DNA from 2 places in the Cupriavidus sp. TMH.W2 genome. Region 1 is predicted to be linked to the other one. Evidence: riboswitches for the same ligand, from Rfam matches in the RefSeq annotation. Region 1 holds a riboswitch; the other holds the start of a gene.
What was found. A riboswitch is a leader RNA that binds a small molecule or an ion and turns the genes downstream of it on or off. The one in region 1 is predicted to bind glycine.
Positions count from the first base shown of each region.

Region 2: it holds a riboswitch for glycine, as region 1 does, so the genes downstream of both, ACREYQ_RS20170 (D-amino acid dehydrogenase) here and gcvT (glycine cleavage system aminomethyltransferase GcvT) in region 1, are expected to answer to the same signal.

Region 1 is NZ_CP193792.1:3,643,726-3,654,171, reverse strand. It holds gene ACREYQ_RS16885 (MBL fold metallo-hydrolase) at 1-10, opposite strand, end outside; gene ACREYQ_RS16880 (L-serine ammonia-lyase) at 69-1,445, opposite strand; gene gcvP (aminomethyl-transferring glycine dehydrogenase) at 1,724-4,654, opposite strand; gene gcvH (glycine cleavage system protein GcvH) at 4,753-5,133, opposite strand; gene gcvT (glycine cleavage system aminomethyltransferase GcvT) at 5,222-6,349, opposite strand; glycine riboswitch at 6,444-6,569, opposite strand; glycine riboswitch at 6,591-6,678, opposite strand; gene ACREYQ_RS16860 (glycine zipper 2TM domain-containing protein) at 6,756-6,989, opposite strand; gene ACREYQ_RS16855 (UvrD-helicase domain-containing protein) at 7,273-9,369, shown strand; gene ACREYQ_RS16850 (ABC transporter substrate-binding protein) at 9,380-10,446, opposite strand, start outside.
Region 2 is NZ_CP193793.1:566,630-577,075, forward strand. It holds gene ACREYQ_RS20170 (D-amino acid dehydrogenase) at 10-1,278, opposite strand; glycine riboswitch at 1,335-1,453, opposite strand; glycine riboswitch at 1,454-1,552, opposite strand; gene ACREYQ_RS20175 (TonB-dependent receptor) at 1,710-4,037, shown strand; gene ACREYQ_RS20180 (sialidase family protein) at 4,063-5,283, shown strand; gene ACREYQ_RS20185 (TlpA family protein disulfide reductase) at 5,280-5,783, shown strand; gene ACREYQ_RS20190 (Bug family tripartite tricarboxylate transporter substrate binding protein) at 5,821-6,810, opposite strand; gene ACREYQ_RS20195 (tripartite tricarboxylate transporter substrate binding protein) at 6,871-7,851, opposite strand; gene ACREYQ_RS20200 (GntR family transcriptional regulator) at 7,878-8,627, opposite strand; gene ACREYQ_RS20205 (amidohydrolase family protein) at 8,747-9,589, shown strand; gene ACREYQ_RS20210 (DUF2894 domain-containing protein) at 9,673-10,353, opposite strand; gene ACREYQ_RS20215 (OmpA family protein) at 10,346-10,446, opposite strand, start outside.

The DNA.
Region 1 (10,446 bases):
AGGTCTGCATGGCTGTCCTCTTGTTTTTTGTACGCGGAACGCCGCCATGATACGCCGCACCACCATGGCTAGCACTCCACGATATTCACCGCCAGCCCGCCACGCGCCGTTTCCTTGTATTTGGTCTTCATGTCGGCGCCGGTTTCGCGCATGGTCTTGATCACCGAGTCGAGCGATACGTAGTGCGTGCCGTCGCCGCGCAGCGCCATGCGCGCGGCGTTGACTGCCTTGACCGAGGCCATCGCGTTGCGCTCGATGCACGGGATCTGCACCAGTCCGCCGACCGGGTCGCAGGTGAGGCCCAGGTTGTGCTCCATGCCGATCTCGGCGGCGTTCTCCACCTGCGCCGGGCTGCCGCCCTGCACCGCGGCCAGTGCGCCGGCAGCCATCGAACATGCCACGCCGACTTCGCCCTGGCAGCCGACTTCGGCGCCGGAGATCGACGCATTGAGCTTGTACAGCAGCCCGATCGCGCCCGCGGTCAGCAGGAAGTCGACCACGCCCTGCGGGTTCGCGCCCGGCACGAAGCGGTCGTAGTAGTGCAGCACTGCCGGGATGATGCCCGCGGCGCCGTTGGTCGGCGCGGTGACCACGCGCCCGCCGGCGGCATTTTCTTCATTGACGGCGATGGCGTACAGGTTGACCCAGTCCATCACCGAGAGCGGGTCGGACAGGGTGCGCTCGGCACGTTCGGTCAGGCTGCGGAACAGTTCGGGCGCGCGCCGCTTGACCTTGAACGGCCCCGGCAGCTCGCCGTCGGTGCGGCAGCCGCGCGCGACGCACGCCTGCATCACCTCCCAGATATGCAGCAGGCCGCTGGTGACTTCCGCCTCGCTGCGCCAGGTCAGCTCGTTTTCCATCATCAGGCGCGCGATGCTCTTGCCGCTGGCGGTGGCCATCTCCAGCATGTCCTTGCCGCTGCGGAACGGGTGCGGCAGCTGCTGCGCCGCCTTGAGCAACTGCGTATTGGGTGCGCCCGCGGTCACCACGAAGCCGCCGCCGACCGACAGGTAGCGCGCCTCGCGCAGCGTCGCGCCGCTGGCATCGAAGGCGTGGAACTTCATGCCGTTGGGATGCTCGGCCATGGCCTCGCGCCGGTAGAAGGCGATATGCTCTTTCTCGACGAAGGGCACGATATGCCGGCCCAGCAACGACAGCTCGCGGCTGGCGCGCAGCGCGGCCAGGCGCGTTTCGATCGAATCGGGATCGATGGTGTCGGGCGCTTCGCCCATCAGGCCGAGGATCACGCCCTTGTCGGTGCCGTGGCCCTTGCCGGTGGCGCCGAGCGACCCGTACAGCTCCGCGCGCACGCTGGCCACCTGCGGCAGCAGGCCGTCGCGCTCCAGCCCCTGCGCAAACATCAGGGCCGCGCGCATCGGGCCCACGGTATGTGAGCTCGACGGACCGATGCCCACCTTGAACAGATCGAAAACGCTGACTGCCACGAAGGTCTCCAGGGGTTCAATGGCCCACGCAGGGCTCTTGTCGTTGTATGAGGGACGACCACTGGCTCTGGTGGTCCGATTGTTCGCTCCCTCTCCCGCGTGCGGGAGAGGGTTGGGGTGAGGGCGGGTGTCTCCACGAAGTACGGCCGGTGGTTTGCCACCGCCTGCCCTCACCCCCTGCTCCTCGCCCGCAAGCGGGAGGGGAGCAAACCAGCAGCATGCGGCGTCCTCTGTATTGAGCATAGCGCAGCGCCCGGCAGCCCGCCCGGGCCGCTGCCTCAGTCGACCACGTAGTCGCTGACCGGCACGCAGGCGCAGAACAGGTTGCGGTCGCCGTACACGTTGTCGGCACGGCCGACCGGCGGCCAGTACTTCTGCGTGCGCAGCGATGCCACCGGGTAGGCGGCTTCCTCGCGCGTATACTGGCGGGTCCACTCGTTGGCGGTCACCACCGCGGCGGTGTGCGGCGCGTGCTTGAGCGGGTTGTCCTCGCGGTCGAAGGTGCCGTCGGCGACGCGGCCGATTTCCTGGCGGATCGCGATCATCGCGTCGATAAAGCGGTCCAGCTCGTGCAGGGCCTCGCTCTCGGTCGGCTCGATCATCAGCGTGCCCGGCACCGGGAAGCTCATGGTCGGCGCGTGGAAGCCGTAGTCCATCAGGCGCTTGGCCACGTCCTCGTTGCTGATGCCGGCGTCCTTCTGCAGCGGGCGCAGGTCCAGGATGCATTCATGCGCCACCAGGTCGTGCTGGCCCGTGTACAGCACCGGGTAGTACGGCGCCAGGCGCTTGGCCACGTAGTTGGCCGCGAGGATTGCGTTCTCGGTGGCGGCGGTCAGGCCGGCCGAACCCATCATCGCGATATACATCCACGAGATCGGCAGGATGCTGGCCGAGCCGAACGGTGCCGCCGACACGCCGCCGATGCCGCGCTCGTCGCGGCGGTAGCCCACGCTGTCCTGGTTGGGCAGGAAGTCAGCCAGGTGCGCGCCGACCGCGACCGGGCCCACGCCCGGGCCGCCGCCGCCGTGCGGGATGCAGAAGGTCTTGTGCAGGTTCAGGTGCGACACGTCGCCGCCGAACTGGCCCGGCGCGGCGGTGCCGACCATCGCGTTCATATTGGCGCCGTCGACGTAGACCTGGCCGCCGTGCTGGTGCACGATCTCGCAGATCTGCTGCACGCCCTGCTCGAACACGCCGTGCGTGGACGGGTAGGTGATCATGATCGCCGCCAGGTTCTTGCTGTGCTGCTCGGCCTTCTTCGCCAGGTCCTGCAGGTCGACGTTGCCGTTCTCGTCGCAGGCCACCACCACCACCTTCATGCCGGCCATCTGCGCCGACGCCGGGTTGGTGCCGTGCGCCGACGACGGGATCAGGCAGATGTCGCGATGGCTCTCGCCGCGGCTGGCGTGGTATGCGTGGATGATCAGGAGGCCCGCGTACTCGCCCTGCGAGCCGGCGTTGGGCTGCAGGCTGACCGCGGCGTAGCCGGTGGCGGCGCACAGCATGGCCTCCAACTGGTCGATCATCTCGCGGTAGCCCACGGTCTGGTCCAGCGGCGCGAACGGGTGGATCTGGCTGAACTCGGGCCAGGTCACCGGGATCATCTCGCTGGTGGCGTTCAGCTTCATCGTGCACGAACCCAGCGGGATCATGGTGCGGTCCAGCGCCAGGTCCTTGTCGGCCAGCATGCGCAGGTAGCGCAGCATCTCGTGCTCGGCGTGGTGCGTGTTGAAGACCGGGTGGGTCAGGTATGCGCTGGTGCGCGCCAGTGCCGGCGGGAAGGCATCCTGCGCGGCGGCCTCGAGCCTGTCGAAGTCCAGTTCGGCCGGCAGCGGCTTGCCTTGTGTGAAGACTTCCCACAGCGCGACCACGTCGGCGCGGCTGGCGGTCTCGTCCAGCGAGATGCCGACGCGCGTGGCGCTGATATGGCGCAGGTTGATGCCGCGCGCGGTGGCCGCGGCATGGATGGCATCGGTATTGAAGCCGGTTTCCAGCGTCAGCGTGTCGAAGAAGCTGGCGTTGGCGCGCGCGAAGCCCAGCGCCTGCAGGCCGGCGGCCAGCGTCGCGGTCAGGCGATGCACGCGCTGCGCGATGCGCTTGAGGCCTTGCGGGCCGTGGTAGACGGCATACATCGAGGCCATCACGGCCAGCAGCACCTGTGCGGTACAGATGTTCGACGTCGCCTTCTCGCGGCGGATATGCTGCTCGCGCGTCTGCAGCGCCAGGCGGTAGGCCTTGTTGCCCTGCGCATCGATGGTGACGCCCACCAGGCGGCCCGGCATCGAGCGCTTGAACGCGTCCTTCACCGCCATGTAACCGGCGTGCGGGCCGCCGAAGCCCAGCGGCACGCCGAAGCGCTGCGAGTTGCCCACGGCCACGTCGGCTCCCCATTCGCCCGGCGCGGCGATCAGCGTCAGCGCCAAGAGGTCGGCGGCGGCCACCACCAGGCCGCCGGCGGCGTGCACGGCGTCGGCAATGGCGCGGTAGTCATTGACGTCGCCGTTCACGCCCGGGTACTGCAGCAGCACGCCGAAGGCGTTGGCTGCTGCGGCTTCGGCGGCGGGGCCAACCTTGACTTCGATGCCCAGCGGCAGCGCGCGCGTGCGTACCACTTCCAGCGTCTGCGGCAGCACGTCATCGGCCACGTAGAAGGTGTCCGAGTCGTGCTTGTTCACGCGCTGCAGCAGCGTCATCGCCTCGGCCGCGGCGGTGCCTTCGTCCAGCATCGACGCGTTGGCGATATCCAGCCCGGTCAGGTCGGTGACCATCTGCTGGAAGTTCAGCATCGCTTCCAGGCGGCCTTGCGAGATTTCGGGCTGGTAGGGCGTGTAGGCGGTGTACCAGGCCGGGTTCTCGAAGATATTGCGCAGGATGACGCCGGGCGTGACGGTGTTGTAGTAGCCCTGGCCGATAAAGCTCTTCAGGACCTTGTTCTTGCCCGCCAGCCCGCGCAGCTTCGCCAGCGCGGCTTCTTCGCTCAGCGGCTCGGTGAACTCGCCCATCGGCATGCCGTCGCGGCGGCGGATGGCGGCGGGAATGACGGCATCGATCAGCGCGGCGCGGCTGTCATAGCCCAGCACCTTCAGCATGTGCTGCTGTTCGGGGGTATCGGGGCCGATATGGCGGGCGGCGAAGGCGTCGCGCGCCTCCAGTTCGGCCAGCGTGGGCCGGTTCACTTGGGCGGCGTTCATGGGAAGCGGGGCGTTCATGGGCAAGAACCTCGTTCAGTGCGCTCGGCAGGTGGTCAGCCATGCCGGCGCGCTTCAAATGTTGCTTGTCATTCCCGCCTGCGCGGGAATGACAAAAATCAGGCGCCGACGCTGGCCTTGTAGGCGTCGGCCGACATCAGGCCGTTGACGTCGTCGCCGTTGGCCGGCTTGAGCTTGAACAGCCACGCGTCGAAGGCGTTGGCGTTGACGCTTTCCGGCGCGGCCGTGGCGGCCTCGTTGACGGCGATCACTTCGCCGGCCACCGGGGCGTAGATGTCGGAAGCGGCCTTCACCGATTCCACCACTGCCAGCGCGTCGCCGGCACCGACCGACTTGCCCACTTCGGGCAGCTCCAGGAAGACGATATCGCCCAGCGCGTCCTGGGCGTGGTCGGTGATGCCGATGGTGAGCGTGCCGTCGGCTTCGACGCGTACCCACTCATGCGACTCGGTGTACTTGAGGTCAGCGGGGAAATTCATGGAGGTTCTCCGGATGCAGATTTGTTTCTTGTTGGGTGATGCCTGCCCGGCAAGCGCCGGCAGGCGAGGGCGACCGTTGGTATGAGCTTCAGCTCACGAGTGCCTTGCCATTGCGCACAAACGGCAGTTTAACCACAGTCGCGTTGAGTTTGCGGTCGCGGATCTCCACCTGCACCGTATCGCCCACGGCGACCTCCTTCGGCAGGCGGGCAAAGGCGATCGACTGGGACAGCGACGGGCTGAAGGTGCCGCTGGTGATTTCGCCGTCACCGGCCGGGGTGACCACCTTTTGGTGGGCGCGCAGCACGCCCCCCTTGTCACGCAGGATCAGGCCAAGGAATTGCTGGCGCGATCCGGCCGCGGCCAGCGCCGCCTTGCCGGTGAAGTCGCGCTCGCTCTGCAGGTCCACCGTCCAGGCCAGGCCCGCGTCCAGCGGCGAGGTGTTGATATCCATGTCCTGGCCGTACAGGTTCATGCCGGCTTCCAGGCGCAGCGTGTCGCGCGCGCCCAGGCCGGCCGGGCGCACGCCGGCCGCGTTCAGCTTTTCCCAGACGGCGGCCACGTTTTCCGCCGGCACCACCAGTTCGAAGCCGTCTTCGCCGGTGTAGCCGGTGCGCGCGACCATGATCTCGCCGATGGCGGGGTCCTGGACCACGGCGGCGTTGAAGGGCTTGAGCGCGTCCGAAGGCTGGGTCGAGGGGAAGGTGCTCCACACTTTGGCGCGGGCGTTGGGGCCCTGCACGGCGACGATGGCCAGCGGCTGCACGCCTGCGGGCGCAACGTCTTCACGGCGCGGGGTGATGGTCACGCCGCTGCCGGTGGCTTCGTTGCGCGCGCGGATCCATGCGATGTCGCCCAGCGCGGTGCTGGCGTTGACGACCAGGCGGAAGCGGTCTTCGGCAAAGAAGTAGACGATCAGGTCGTCGATCACGCCGCCTTTTTCATCCAGCATGCAGGCGTAGAGCGCCTTGCCCGGCGTCTGCAGCTTGTCGACATTGTTGGCCAGCAGGCCGCGCAGGAAACTGCGGGTATTGGCGCCGTTGAGATCGACCACGCACATGTGCGACACGTCGAACATGCCGGCGTCGCTGCGCACGGCATTGTGCTCTTCGATCTGGGAGCCGTAGTTGACCGGCATGTCCCAGCCGCCGAAGTCGACCATGCGGGCGCCGAGGGCGCGGTGGATAGCGTTGAGGGGCGTGGCCTGGAGCGTCATGGGATCCTCGGGGGCAATCTCGGTTTGCGAAAACGAAAAAGGGCCATCCGCCGCAACGCTCGCCACGCCCGTGGCGTGGCAATCCGCTGCGGCGGATGACCCCTCTGTCCTCGATACCTGAGAGATTACAAGGCGGATCCTGGCGGAACCGGTCCTCGTGCGCCCCTTCGGTGGGCACGCTCGCCACGAATGGCGGGTGCCGCTCTCCAGAGTGCGGCATGCATTGTGTGCATGTTGCATGCCGATCCGACCGGTCCGTGGTGCCTGAGAGTTTTCGGGTGATACCCCTTCGGCGGCGCAGTCGATGCGCGCTCTCCCGGTCGGATGCGCGCAATGTACGGGAGGCCCCGGGCTTTGTCAAACCGGCCGCGCCGGCCGGGCGCCGGTGCCCGGCGGCACGCGCTGCTTACTTGTGGTGACGGTTGTCGTCGGTCACCACATTGCCGATCACACCGCCGACGGCCGCACCGCCGAGCGTGCCCAGCGCACTGCCATTGGTCAGCACGGCGCCGCCAACGGCACCCGCGCCCGCGCCGATCGCCGTGTTGCGCTGCTTGGGCGTCATGTCCGCACAGCCCGCGAAGGCCGCGACCGTCACGCCGACCAGTGTCACCTTGGTCAAAGTCTGCAGGGTTTTCATTATTGGCTCCGATGTGATGATATGTGCATGTCCGCGCGGCCTCGGAGGCCAGGGGGACACGTTAGTTAGAACCTTGCATTGCGCGATCGGCTCCGGGCTTTACGAAGTGTTACGCCGGTGACACAAGCAGTTGCGTCAATGCGGTTTGCGCTGACTGACCTGCCGCGGCCAGCGTGTTAACATCAATAGCTTTGCCGCCGTTCCCGTCTCAGTGGTGCCGGCGTATCCCGCCTGGCGTTCCCGCTTTTCTGCTGATTTCCCTGCTTCCTACCGCATTCCACGCATGACCCACGGCCTCAATTCCGCCCAATCCGAAGCCGTCCGCTACCTGGACGGCCCTTGCCTGGTGCTGGCCGGGGCGGGCTCGGGCAAGACCCGGGTGATCACGCAGAAGATCGCGCATCTGATCGAGGACAAGGGCTTCGAGCCGCGTCATATCGCCGCCGTCACCTTTACCAACAAGGCCGCCAAGGAGATGCAGGAGCGCATCGGCAAGCTGATGGAGGGCAAGACCACGCGCGAGGGCAAGCGCATCCCGCTCAGGCAGCTGACGGTCTGTACCTTCCACTCGCTCGGGGTGCAGATCCTGCGCATGGAGGCCGAGCACGTGGGCCTGAAGCCGCAGTTCTCGATCATGGATTCGGACGACTGCTTTGGCCTGATCCAGGAGCAGCTGGGCACCACCGACAAGAAGCTGATCCGCGGCGTGCAGGGCACGATCTCGCTGTGGAAGAACGGCATGGTCGATCCCGAGGCGGCGATCGCCCAGGCCGCCAATGCCGACGAGCACCAGGCCGCGCTGGTCTACCGCAACTACGTGGCCACGCTGCACGCCTACCAGGCGGTGGATTTCGACGACCTGATCCGCCTGCCGGCCGAACTGTTCGCGCGCAATGAAACCGTGCAGCTCAAGTGGCAGAATCGCCTGCGCTATTTTCTGGTTGACGAATACCAGGACACCAACGCCTGCCAGTACCAGCTGCTCAAGCTGCTGGCGGGCGGCTCGCACCTGCGCGCGCCGGCGTTTACCGCGGTGGGCGACGACGACCAGGCCATCTACGGCTGGCGCGGCGCCACGCTGGACAACCTGCGCGGGCTGCAGACCGACTTCCCGGACCTGAAGGTGATCAAGCTGGAGCAGAACTACCGCTCCACCGTGCGCATCCTGGAAGCGGCCAATGCCGTCATCGCCAACAATCCCAAGCTGTTCGACAAGAAGCTGTGGAGCGAGCACGGCATGGGCGACCCCATCGCCATCCACCCGATGAACGACGAGGAACACGAGGCCGAGTCGGTGGTGTTCCGCCTGTCCGCGCACAAGTTCGAGCGCCGCGCGCAGTTCCGCGACTACGCCATCCTGTACCGCGGCAACCACCAGGCGCGGCTGTTCGAGCAGATTCTGCGGCGCGAGCGCATTCCCTATGTGCTGTCGGGCGGCCAGAGCTTCTTCGACAAGGCCGAGATCAAGGACATCTGCGCCTACCTGCGCCTGATCGCCAACCCTGACGACGATCCCGCCTTTATCCGCGCCATCACCACGCCGCGCCGGGGCGTGGGCAATACCACGCTGGAAGTGCTGGGCACCTTCGCGGGCCAGGCCAAGGTGTCGCTGTTCGAGGCGGCGATGATGGGCGGCATCGAAGGCAAGCTGCAGCCGCGCCAGCTGGAGCCGCTGCGCGTGTTCTGCGAATCGATGGTGCGCCTGGCCGACCGCGCGGCCAGGGACCCCGCCACCGTGGTGCTCGACGACCTGATGGCAGGCATCCACTACGAGGCCTACCTGTACGACAGCTTCGACGAACGGCAGGCACAGTCGCGCTGGACCAACACACTGGAATTTCTGGACTGGCTCAAGCGTAAAGGCACCAAGCCCGAGGGCGCCGAGGGCGAGGAAGCCACCGGCTTTGACAATGCCGACGGCTTCGGCAGCGAAGGCAAGAACCTGCTGGAACTGACCCAGACCGTGGCGCTCATGAGCATGCTCGAAGGCCGCGAGGAAGATCCCGACGCGGTGCGCCTGTCCACGCTGCACGCGTCCAAAGGGCTAGAGTACCCGCACGTGTTCCTGGTCGGCGTGGAGGAGGGCATCCTGCCCCACTGCCGCGAGGACGAGGACATGAGCGACGAGAAGATCGAGGAAGAACGGCGGCTGATGTATGTCGGCATCACCCGCGCCCAGCGCAGCCTGCATGTCAGCTGGTGCAAGAAGCGCAAGCGCGCGCGCGACACCTACTCGTGCCAGCCGTCGCGCTTTATCGGCGAGATGAAGCTGGAAGAGGCGCCCGCGCCGGTGGACCAGACCCCGGCAATGAGCCCCAAGGACCGGCTCGGCGCGCTCAAGGCGCTGCTGGGCACCGGCGGCAAGACCGCCGCCGGCTGAGGCAAGTGCGTCAGCGCGCGCCTGACACCGCCAGCGTGACGTACTGCGAGCCGCGCTGGCCGTGGGTGAAGTCGAGCGTGAAGTCACCCACGTCGACACGCCCCTGCAGCGCGCGCCGCAGCTCGGCCGGGCCGCTTGCGTGCGCGCCGGCAAGTGCCCGCGCCAGCCACGCAGCGCCGATATAGCCGGCCAGCGTCGCCGCCGACGGCGGCTCGTCCAGGTACTGCTTCATGCGGGCCACATGCTCCTTCACCACCCGCAAGGTAGCCTGCTGCGGCCCCGGCGCGACCTGGGTCAGCACCATGCCGCCGTTGTAGCCGCTGCCCAGGATCTCGCGCGCCACGGCGGCGCTGACCGACGACAGGCCGACCAGGAAGCCGTACCACCCCTGCGCGGCCAGCGCCCGGCCCAGGCCGGCATAGGCGAGGGTGTCGCCGGCCACGATCACCGCGCCCGGACGGGTCGCGGCGATGCGCCGGGCGGCGGCCTCGCCATTGCCCTCCAGGGGCACCGCGCGCGTGCCGGTCTGCGCCTCCAGCCGGGCCAGCGAGGGGACCGCGAAGTCCGGCGCCAGTGCCAGCGCAATGCTCGTCAGCCCATAGCTGCGCAGCTGTTGCACCGCCGCGTCCAGTTCAGTCTGGTAGTCGGCACGGGTGAACCAGACGTTCTCGGCCGCCAGCGCCAGCCCCGACCAAGGTGCCACGATCTGCACGCCGCGCCGCGAGAGTTCGGTGGATGCCGCCAGCCCCGGCAGCAGCCGGTCGCCCGGGCCGAACAGCAGCTCGGCGTGTTCGGTATCGGCCAGTGACACCGCCTGCGCCACCGCGCGGCGCGGATCGGGGTCGGCATCGCGCACCACGTGCAGGACGCGCACCGGGCCGTTGGCGGCATTGACGGCATCGAACATGACCTTGGCCCCGGCCAGGTAGTCGCGCGCCAGGTCGGCCTGCGCGCCGGAGCGGTCGAGCAGATGCCCGACCACCACCGTGCGGCGCGCCTGCGCAAGGGCCGGCCAGCCGGGGAGGGTTAGTGCCATGCCGGCGGCGGCAAGCACGCGGCGCCGCTGCCGGGCTGGTG
Region 2 (10,446 bases), on a different replicon from region 1:
CGAGCGTACTCAGGCCTTGGCCAATGCCAGCGCCGCACCCGGTGCGACCGCCACCCTTGCGCCGAGATGCTGGTCCACGACCCCGGCCACCATATCCGCCGTCACCGCCGACAAAGTCCACCCCAGGTGCCCGTGCCCGGTGTTATAGAAGATGCAGGCCTCACGCCCGCGCCCCACGCGCGGCAGCATGTCCGGCATCATCGGCCGCAGTCCGGCCCAGGGCACCACGCTGCGCGTGCTGACGCCGGGGAAGCATTGCTGCACCCATTCCACCAGCGGGCGGATGCGGTCGGCGCGGATATCGCGGTTGTAGCCATTGAACTCGGCAGTGCCGGCCACGCGGAAGCGGTCGGCGCCCAGGCGGCTGGTGACCAACTTGGTTTCGTCGTCGAGCAGGCTCACCACCGGTGCCGCGGCGCGGCTGGCTTCGTCGGTCAGGTTGACCGTGATCGAGTAGCCCTTGACCGGATAGATGTTGACGCGGTCGCCCAGCCCCGCGGCCAGCGCGCGGCTGGCGGTGCCGGCGCAGATCACGGCGCCGTCGAAGCTGGAGCTGGCCGTGTCGGCGCCGTCCTGCACGGTCACGGTGGCGCGCCGGCCGTCGGTCTTCACCGCGCACACATCCTGGCCATAGAGGCAGCGCACGCCCAGCCGGTCGATGGCCGCGGCCAGGCCGCTGGTGAACTTGTGGATGTCCCCGGTCGAATCGCTCTCGGTGAAATAGCCGCCGTAGTACGACCCCGCTAGCGTCGGCTCGATCGCGCGCATCTCCTCGGGTGTCACGGCGCGCCGCTCCAGCCCGCCCTGCGCCAGCAGCGCCGAGACCCGGCCGGCATGCTCGAAACCGGCTTTGTCGCGGTAGATATGGAGGATGCCTTCCTGCTTCAGGTCGAAGTCGATGCCTTCCTGCGCCGCCCAGGCAAACAGGTGCTCACGCGCGGCGATGGCCAGGCGCGCGGTCTCGACGGTGTTGCGGCGGTAGTGGGGGATCGAAGCGATGAACTCGGCAAACCAGGACAGCTTGTGCCAGCTGGGCCGGGGATTGACCAGCAGCGGGGCATCGTTGCGCAGCATCCATTTCATGCCCTTGACGATGGTGGACCAGTGGGTCCAGACCTCTGCGTTGGAGGCCGACAGCTGCCCGCCATTGGCGAACGAGGTCTCCATGGCGGCATAGCGGTGCCGTTCGAACAGCGTGACGGAGAATCCGCGCCGGGCCAACGCGTAGGCCGTGGTGACACCCGTGATGCCACCGCCGATGACAGCGATTGATTTCATGATCTGCAGGTTCCAGGAACGTCGATGGTGGGAGCCCGGACGCAATATGCGTGGCGGACGCCCCCTCTGTTCTGGACCTGAGAGATTCACGACACCCGGCCGCAGGGGCGGGGCGCGCTTGCTCCTTCGGTATGCCGGCGGACGATAGCGTCCGGCATTCTTCAGAGTGCACTGACGGGTGATGCCGGTCCTTTTGCCTGAGAGTTTCCGGGGCGGTTGCTCCTTCGGCGCTGTCGGCGGCGGGCGCCGCGACAGTCTCTCCCTGCATCACATCGGCTTGACGCCAATCCGGGCAATGTAGTGACAAGGCCTGATATTGGATATACGGGTTAACGCTGAGGCGATCCTGCCGTCCGCGTCGCTATGCCGCATCGGCCTGGTTTCCCATGCCCCATAAAATGTCAGCGCTCGCTCTCGGAGAGAAGCGCCTGATGCTGCGCACAGGAGGAGCAAGCCAAAAAAGACGACAACAAGGTTTTCCAGTGAAGAAGAATCGTATTGCAGTCGCCGTTTCGGCGGTGCTGATGGGCCCCGGCGTTGCCGCCGCCCAGGCGGTGGACGCGCCCGAGCCCTTGCAGGAGGTGGTGGTCTCGGCAAAATCAGAGCGCGGCGAGACGCCGGCCGTACCACCCAACACGCCCTCGCCAGCCTACGGCATCAGCAGCACCCGCATGGCCGACTTCAACGTGGTCAATACGGAAGACGCCCTCAAATACGCGCCCAACCTCGCCGTACGCAAGCGCTTTATCGGCGATATGAACTCGATCATCTCGGTGCGCAGCACCAGCTCGCGCCAGTCGGCGCGGGGGCTGGTCTATGCCGACGGCCTGCTCCTGTCCAACCTGCTGGGCTCGGACTTCGGCTTCCCGCCGCGCTGGTCGCTGGTCAATGCCGCCGAGATCGAGCGCATGGACGTGCTGTACGGCCCGTATTCGGCCCTGTATCCCGGCAACTCGCTCGGCGCGACGGTGCTGATCACCACGCGCACGCCGCAGAAGTTCGAGGGTGACGCCAGCGTGCAGCTGTTCACGCAGCGCTTCAGCCTGTACGGCACGCACGACAACTTCAACGGGGTCCACGCCAACGCCTATGTGGGCGACCGCGTTGGCCCGTTCTCGTGGCTGGTCAGCGTCGACCGGCAGGACAGCAAGAGCCAGCCGCTGAGCTTCTATACCGCGTCCCGCTCGACCCGGCCCGCCGGCGCAACAGACAGGCCGGTCACCGGCGCCTTCTTCGACCAGGACCAGACCGGCCGCGACCGCGTGGTGATGGGCGTGAACAGCGAGGGCGTCACGCACACGGTGCAGGACCAGTTCAAGCTCAAGCTCGGCTACGACATCACCAATACGCTGCAGGCGCAGTTCACTGCCGCTTACTGGCAGCAGGACCGCTCCAGCGCCACTGGCAGCTACCTGCGCGATGCCAATGGCAACGTAGTGTCGAGCGGTCCCGTGAATATCGGCGGCTATCAGTATGTGATTCCCGCCAACGCCTTTGCCCCGGGCAACGGCGAGGACGCGCGCTGGCTCTACGGGCTGTCGCTGCGCACGCGCAACGAGACCGGCTGGAATTTCTCGGGCGTGGCGTCGCTGTACGACGTCAGCAAGGACATCAGCCGCAGCGCCAGCACCGTCGGCAACGGGCCGGGCACCGTGACCTATGGCGACGGCACCGGCTGGCGCACGCTCGACCTGAAGGCTGACTACCGCCCGCAGCAGCTGCAGGGCGGGCACTGGGTCACGTTCGGCTACCACTATGACAACTACCGGCTGACCAATACCACCTACAACACCTCTGACTGGCAGGCGGCCACCATCACCGCCTTCAACAATGCCTTTGCCGGCAAGACCGAGACCCAGGCGCTCTACGCGCAGGACGCCTGGTACTTCGCCGGGGACTGGAAGCTGATCCCCGGCGTGCGCTACGAACACTGGCGCGCCTATGACGGCAGCCGCAGCCAGCCCGGCGTGGATATCGGCTACCCGGTGCGCACCGAATCCAACTGGTCGCCCAAGCTGGCGCTGGAGAAGGCCTTGGGGCAGGAATGGCTGGGCCGGCTGTCGCTGGGCAAGGCCTATCGCTACCCGACTGTCAGCGAGCTGTTCCAGGGGCGCATCACCGGGACCTCGCTGATCAACAATGATCCGAACCTGCGGCCGGAGCGATCGTTCTCGAAGGACCTGACCTTTGAGCGCACGGTGGATTCGTCGTTCTTCCGGGTCTCGGTGTATGAGGACGATATCCGCGATGCCCTGGTCAGCCAGACCAACACCACGGTATTCCCGACCGTCACCAGCTTCCAGAACGTGGACCGCGTGCGTACCCGCGGCATCGAACTGGCCTATGACGCGCGCGATGTACTCGTCAGCGGCTTCGACCTGTCGGCCAGCGGCGCCTACAACCATTCGAAGACGCTGGAGAACGCCAACAACCCGGCCTCGGTGGGCAAGTACTTCTACCGCATCCCCAAGTGGCGCGCCAACCTGGTCGGCACCTATCGCATCACGCCGGCGTGGGCGGGCACGCTGGCCATGACCTATTCGGGGCGGCAGTACAATACGCTCGACAATTCCGACACCAATCCCGACACCTTCGGCGGCACCAGCAGCTTCCTGACCTTTGACGTCAAGGTGACGTACAAGCCCGCCAAGAACGTGCGCCTCGGGCTTGGCATCGACAACCTTACCGACCAGCGCTACTTCGTCTACCACCCGTATCCGGGCCGGACGTTCTACGCCGAGGCGAAACTTTCCTTCTGAGCACGTGAACAGGCTGACCACAACCATGCAAGGCGTTCGCCCCGGTTTCCGTTTGATCGTGGCCGGGCTGATGGCCTGCGCCGCGCTGGCCGCGACCGCGCAAACGCACGCCGATCACGCCGGCCACGGCGGCCAGGCCAAGGCCGCGAAGATGAGCGAACTGGGCACCGGTGCCGCCTTCGACCGCGACGGCAAGCTGTGGGTCGCGTACAAGGACGGCCCCTATGTCGCGGTGCGTGCATCGACCGACTACGGCCGCAGCTTCGGGCCCGCGCAGCATGTCAACAGCGCGCCGGAGCAGGTAGCGGCCGATCATGAAAGCCGGCCCAAGGTGGCTACGGGGCGCGACGGCGAGATCTACGTCACCTGGACCCAGCCGCTGCCCACTCCATGGACCGGCTTTATCCGCTTTGCCCGCTCGACCGACGGCGGCAAGTCCTTTGCCGAACCGCTGACGGTGCATGCCAACCGCGACCAGATCGCGCACCGCTTCGACGCCATCGCGGTGGACAAGGCCGGGCGCGTCTTCGTCAGCTGGATCGACAAGCGCGACGTGGTTGCCGCCGAGGCGCGCAAGCAGCCGTATGCCGGCGCCGCGATCTACTACGCGGTCTCGGCCGACCAAGGCAAGACTTTCCAGGGCGATTACAAGATCGCCGACCAGTCGTGCGAATGCTGCCGCATCGCCCTGGCGCCCACGCCCGACGGCAAGATGCTGGCGCTGTGGCGCCATGTGTTCCCGCCCAACGCGCGCGACCACGCGCTGGCGCTGCTGCGCACCGACGGCAAGGCCACGCCGATGCAGCGCGCCACTTTTGACGACTGGCGCATCGACGCCTGCCCGCACCACGGCCCCGGCGCCTCGGTGGCGCCCGACGGGACGGTGCATATGGTCTGGTTCAACGTGCGTGAAGGCAAGCCCACGGTCTCGGTCGGGCGCTGGAAGGACGGCAAGCTGCAGGCACAGCGCCCGCTGGACGACCCGCGCGCGCAGCATGCCGATATCGTCGCGCTGAACGACAACGACATCGCCGTCACCTGGAAGTCGTTCGACGGCCAGCAGACGCGCCTGTGGGCGATGCTGTCGCAGGACGGCGGCAAGACGTGGCAGACGCGCAAGCTGGCCGGCACGGAACGCGACTCGGACCAGCCGCACCTGCTGCAGCACGCCGGCCGGGCCTACGTGTTGTGGCGCACGGAAGCAGAGGGCTTCCAGGTCTTCGCGCTGGGCCAGGAGGGCGCATGATGCCATCGCGCCGCAAACTGCTCGCCGCTGCCGCCCTGACGCTGGCGCTCGCCACCGCCAATGCCGGCAATCAACCGGCCGACCGCGTCGCCGTGTTCGAATCGGCCAGTGCCACCCAACTGGCCGCCAGCCAGAAGGGCATGCCCTTTGTGCTGGTGGTGTGGTCGCTGGACTGCGTCTATTGCAAGCGCAACTTCGACGCCATCGGCAAGCTGCGCGCGCAGCATCCGGACCTGCGCGTGGTCACGCTGTCGATGGACAGCCCCGACGCCATGCCGCAGGTGCAGCAACTGCTCCAGCGCGTCAGGCTGACGCGCAACGCGTGGTTGTTCGGGTACGAGCCGCAGGAGCGGCTGCGCTATGCGGTCGATCCGGACTGGATGGGCGAGATGCCGCGCACCTATTTCTACCGCGCCGACGGGCAGCGCCAGGGCATCTCCGGCGTGATCAGCGACGCGGACTGGGGCAAGCATCTGCGCTGGGCTGGTATCGCGGGCTGACGCTGGACCGGGGCGATCCGGCCCTGCGGCTGTCCGCTTAGTCCGGCTTGATCCCCGCCCGCGCAATGATCGGCTTCCAGCGCTGTTGCTCCAGCGCGATAAAGCGCGCGAACTCCGCCGGCGTGTCGCCCACCACGATCGCCGCATCGGCGCTCAGGCGCTCGACCGACGACTTGCTCTTCACCGCTTTCACGGTGGCTTCCGCCAGCTTGTCGGTGGCCGCCTGGGGCAGCGATGCCGGCGCCAGCAACCCGTACCACTGCGTCATCTCGAAGCCGGGATAGCCTTGTTCGGCAACCGTCGGCACGTCAGGCAACTGGGGAATGCGCTGGGTCGTGCCGGTGGCGATGCAGCGCAGCTTGCCGGCCTTGATGAACTGGATGATCGCGGGCGCGCCGACGGCGGCCGCGTCCAGCCGTCCCGACAGCAGGTCGGTGATCTGCGGGCCGCTGCCGCGATAAGGCACGTGGGTGATGAAGGTGCCGGTCGCGGCCTTCAGGTATTCAAAGGCCAGGTGGCCGGCGCTGCCGTTGCCGGCCGAACCGTAGTTCAGCTTGCCGGGCTTGCTCTTGGCCAGCGCCACGAACTCCTTCAGGTTCTTCGCGGGCACGTCGGGGTGGACCACGTACAGGCTCGGCACCTTGGACAGCAACGAGATCGGGCGGAAGTCCTTGTTGGGGTCGTAGGGCAGCTTCGGGAAGATATAGGGATTGACCGCCAGCGTGCCGATATGGCCAAGGATCAGCGTGTGGTTGTCATCGGCGCGCGCGACTTCGCCCATGGCGATATTGCCCGCTGCACCGGGCTTGTTCTCGACGAACACGGACACGCCGAGCAGCTTGGTCAGCTCCGCCGCGGTCGAGCGCGCCACGATCTCCGAGCTGCCGCCCGGCGCGAACGGCACCACCAGCCGGATCGGCTTGGCCGGCCAGGCCTGGGCGCGGGCGAGCGTGGGTGCCAGCGCGCACGCGCCCAGTGCGGCGGAGGCCTTGAGCAGGTGGCGGCGAAGGGGATTGGTCGGGGTCATGCATTTCTCCTTGAAATTCTTTAGCTGGCCCGTGGCGGGCAGGGGCGGTGCCGACAGGTGCTATTCGGGCTTGATGTTGCCGTCCCGGATGACCTTGGCCCATAGCCGGGTCTGCCCGTCGATGAATTGCCGTGCCTGTGCGGGCGGTGCCGCCACGACCTCGCCGCCCAGCTCGGCCACGCGTTGCCTGATCTCGGGGCTGGTCATGACCTTCTGCAGCGCGTCAGCGAGCTTGGTGGCGACAGGCTCCGGCGTTGCCGCGGGCAGGAAGGCCGCGTTCCATTCATAGACCTCGTAGCTCGCCACGCCGGCCTCCTGCATGGTGGGCACGGATGGCAATGCCTGAGTGCGGGAATGGCTGGTCACCGCCAGCGGCTTGAGCTTGCCGGCCTTGATGTGCTGCAGGCTCGAGGCCACGTTGGCAAAGAACAGCGGCACCTGGCCGGCGATGACATCGGTCATGGCCGGGCCGCCGCCCTTGTACGGAACGTGCAGCAGGTCGACCCCCGCGCGCTGCTCGAACAGCACGCCGGCCAGATGCTGCGCCGAGCCGTTGCCCGAGGACGCAAAGGCGACCGAGCCCGGCTTCTGCCTGGCCATGGCCAGGACGTCGCTGACCTTGCTGGCGGGGAAGCTGGCCGTGGCCACCAGCACATTGGGATAGCGCGCCAGCACGCCGACCGGCCGGAAGGCCTTGTCCGGATCGTAGGGCAGGCGCGGGTAGAGGCTGGGATTCACCGCATAGGACGAGGCATCGACCATCATGGTGTAGCCGTCCGGTGCGGCCTTGGCGACATAGGCGGCACCGATCTGCCCGCCGGCACCCGGCCGGTTCTCCACGATGACGGTCTGGCCCAGCTCGCGCCCGAGACCCGGGGCGATCAGCCGTGCCATCAGGTCCGCACCGCCGCCCGGCGGATACGTCACCACGATCGTGATGGGACGTGCCGGCCAGGCCGCGGCGGTGTCGGCGGCCTGTGCCAGCGTGGTGGCGGCGATCATGGCAACGATGGTGGTGGCGATCGCGTTGCGTGCGTGCATGGGTCTGTCTCCTCGGGCGCGGTCCGTCAGCGGACGTCCGCGGTATAGCGAAAGGCAAAGGCGTCGCCGCGCGTCAGCCGGTATTCGATGCAGTTGCCGCCCAGGTCGAAGGCATGCCGGGTCACGACCGCGCACGGATGCGCATCCGGCAAGTCCAGCAACGCGGCCTCGTCGGCTGCCAGCGTGCGGAAGGCCACTTCATCCACGGCGCGATGGACCGTGATGCCGCAGGCGCTGCCCAGCAGCGGGTAGAGCAGGTCGCCCCACTGCGCCGGCGGGAGCTGCTGCAGGGCTTCGCAGCGCGGCAGCGGCAGCCAGATCGATTCCAGCAGCCGGGGCGTGTCTTCCAGCCAGCGGCGGCGCGAGATCGCCAGCCCGCGCGCGCCGGCCGGCAGGCCGAAGCGGGTGGCCATGGCCTTGTCCAGCCGGACAGCGCGGCACGACAGGATTTCCGAGCGCGGGACGGCCGGTGCATCGTCGGCGCGGCCGAAGCGGAAGAACCGCATCAGGCTGGCCCCGCTCAGTCCCTTGCGCACAAAAGTGCCCTTGCCCTGCACGCGCTCCAGCAGGCCCTGCTGGACCAGCACGGCGATGGCCTGCCGGATGGTGCCCAGCGCAATGCCGAACTCCCTGGCCAGGGCGCCTTCCGCGGGGATGGCGCTGCCGGGCGCCCACGCGCCGGAAACGATCCTTGCCTGCAGTTCCGCCGCGATCTGGCCGTAGCGGCTCAGGCCCGCGGCGGTGGTTGTAGTCTGGAGCAGCGCGTTGTCTGGCATGCCGAACCCGTGCTAAATTGATGTCAATGTCCTCTAGAGGACTAGAATACTGACGAGGGTTCGGATGCCATATCCGGATATACCCGCGCCACTGACCCGTGCCACTGAGGGGCTGACTGATGAGCAAGCGCGCTTTGCCGCTGGTGGATACCCACTTCCACGTCTTCGCTGCCGGAGCGGCCACGCCATCGGCCCGCTACCGGCCGCCCTATGCCGCCGGTCTGCAGGACTGGCACGCCCGGCTTGCCGGGTTGGGGGGCTTGTATGGCGTGGTGGTGCAGACCAGTTTTCTCGGCACCGACAATACGGCGCTGCTGTCCGCGCTGCAGTCCATGCCCGGGCGCTTGCGCGGCGTCGCGGTGGTCAGCCCTGCGGTAACGGACCAGGAGCTGACAACGTTGCACGCAGCCGGCGTGCGGGGCATCCGCCTGAACCTGTACGGCGATCCGGACTGGCAGCGCATTGCCACCGCGCCGTGGCGCGGGCTGTTCGCCAGGATCGCCGGGCTGGGCTGGCATGTCGAACTCCATACCAACAACGGCGACGGCGCCATGGTGCTGGCGCAGCTTGACGCGGCCCTTGGCGATGCCGGCGCGCCGGTCGTGCTTGACCATTTTGGCCGGCCTGGCACCGCGGGAAGCGCGGATGCGATCTTCGAGGTTGCCTCTGCCGTGCGCGCGCGCCGCCAGGTCTGGGTGAAGATCAGCGCGCCATACCGGCTGGCATCACCTCAGGACTGGCCCGGCCTTGCGCAACGATGGCGCGAAGCCGTGGGCGATGACCACCTGCTGTGGGGCAGCGACTGGCCATGGACCAATCACGAGGCGCCGGCTCGGATCGACGAGTGCCGGATGCTGGCCGCGTGGGCGGGACAAGGGGCGCCCGATGACAGCGCGGCCTTGTCCGCTGCGTTCCGGTGGCGCAACGCCGCGGCGTTGTACGGGTTTGCGGTGAAAGGGTAGCGGGGATTTGCCTGCGGCGCTCGATCACCTGGAGCGCGTTGCCTTCGGCAAGGTGGTGGTGCGTTTGCGCTGAGGCGCGGGCGCTATTTGCGCGCCTTGCCGCGTACGCTCTTCCGGGCCGCGGCGCGGGCTGCTTCCTTCTCGGCCGCTGCTGCTGCGCCCAGCTGATCCAGCCAGGACATGGCCTCGACATAGGACAGGAAATGCCGCAGGTATTCCGGCGACGTCTCGCGCATCAGCGACAGCGAACGATGCACGAGATGGTCGGTATTGAGCGGCCCGGCATTCTCCGGTACCCGCTCCAGCGACAGCCGGAAGTGCTGCTCGACACTGACCCTGGCCCAGGTCTCGCGGAAGTAGTCGGCCAGGGCATCGACCAGTGGCGCGTCGGGTTGGGGGGCGTGCGCCGGCTCTGGCGCGCGCGGTCGGGCGTCGTTCGAAGCAACCGCGAGGGCGGGCCTGGCGCGGGCGGTGATGTCGTGGACCAGTGCGCCAAGCGCGCTGGTCGTTGGCGTGGACGGCGCGGCAACATCGGCGGCATCGCCACCATTGCCGGCATGCCCTTGCACGATGGCCGCATAAGCGGCCACCAGGCCGTGCAGGCGCTCATCCAGCAAGCGCCGCGCCGCGCCGCTGTGCCCGGCAGAGCGGCGGGCCAGCGCCTGCAGCATGCGGAAGCGCACGGGATCGGCCTGGTCGGCGCCGCTGGCCTGCCAGGCGTCCAGTTGCGCATGGAGATCCGCTGCCACGCCGAGGCTAGCCATGCGGCTTCACCGTGCCCGTGGTCACGCGCGGCACCGGCGAGATTTCCACGCGCCGGTTCTTCGCGCGGCCCTCGGCATCGGCATTGGGCGTCA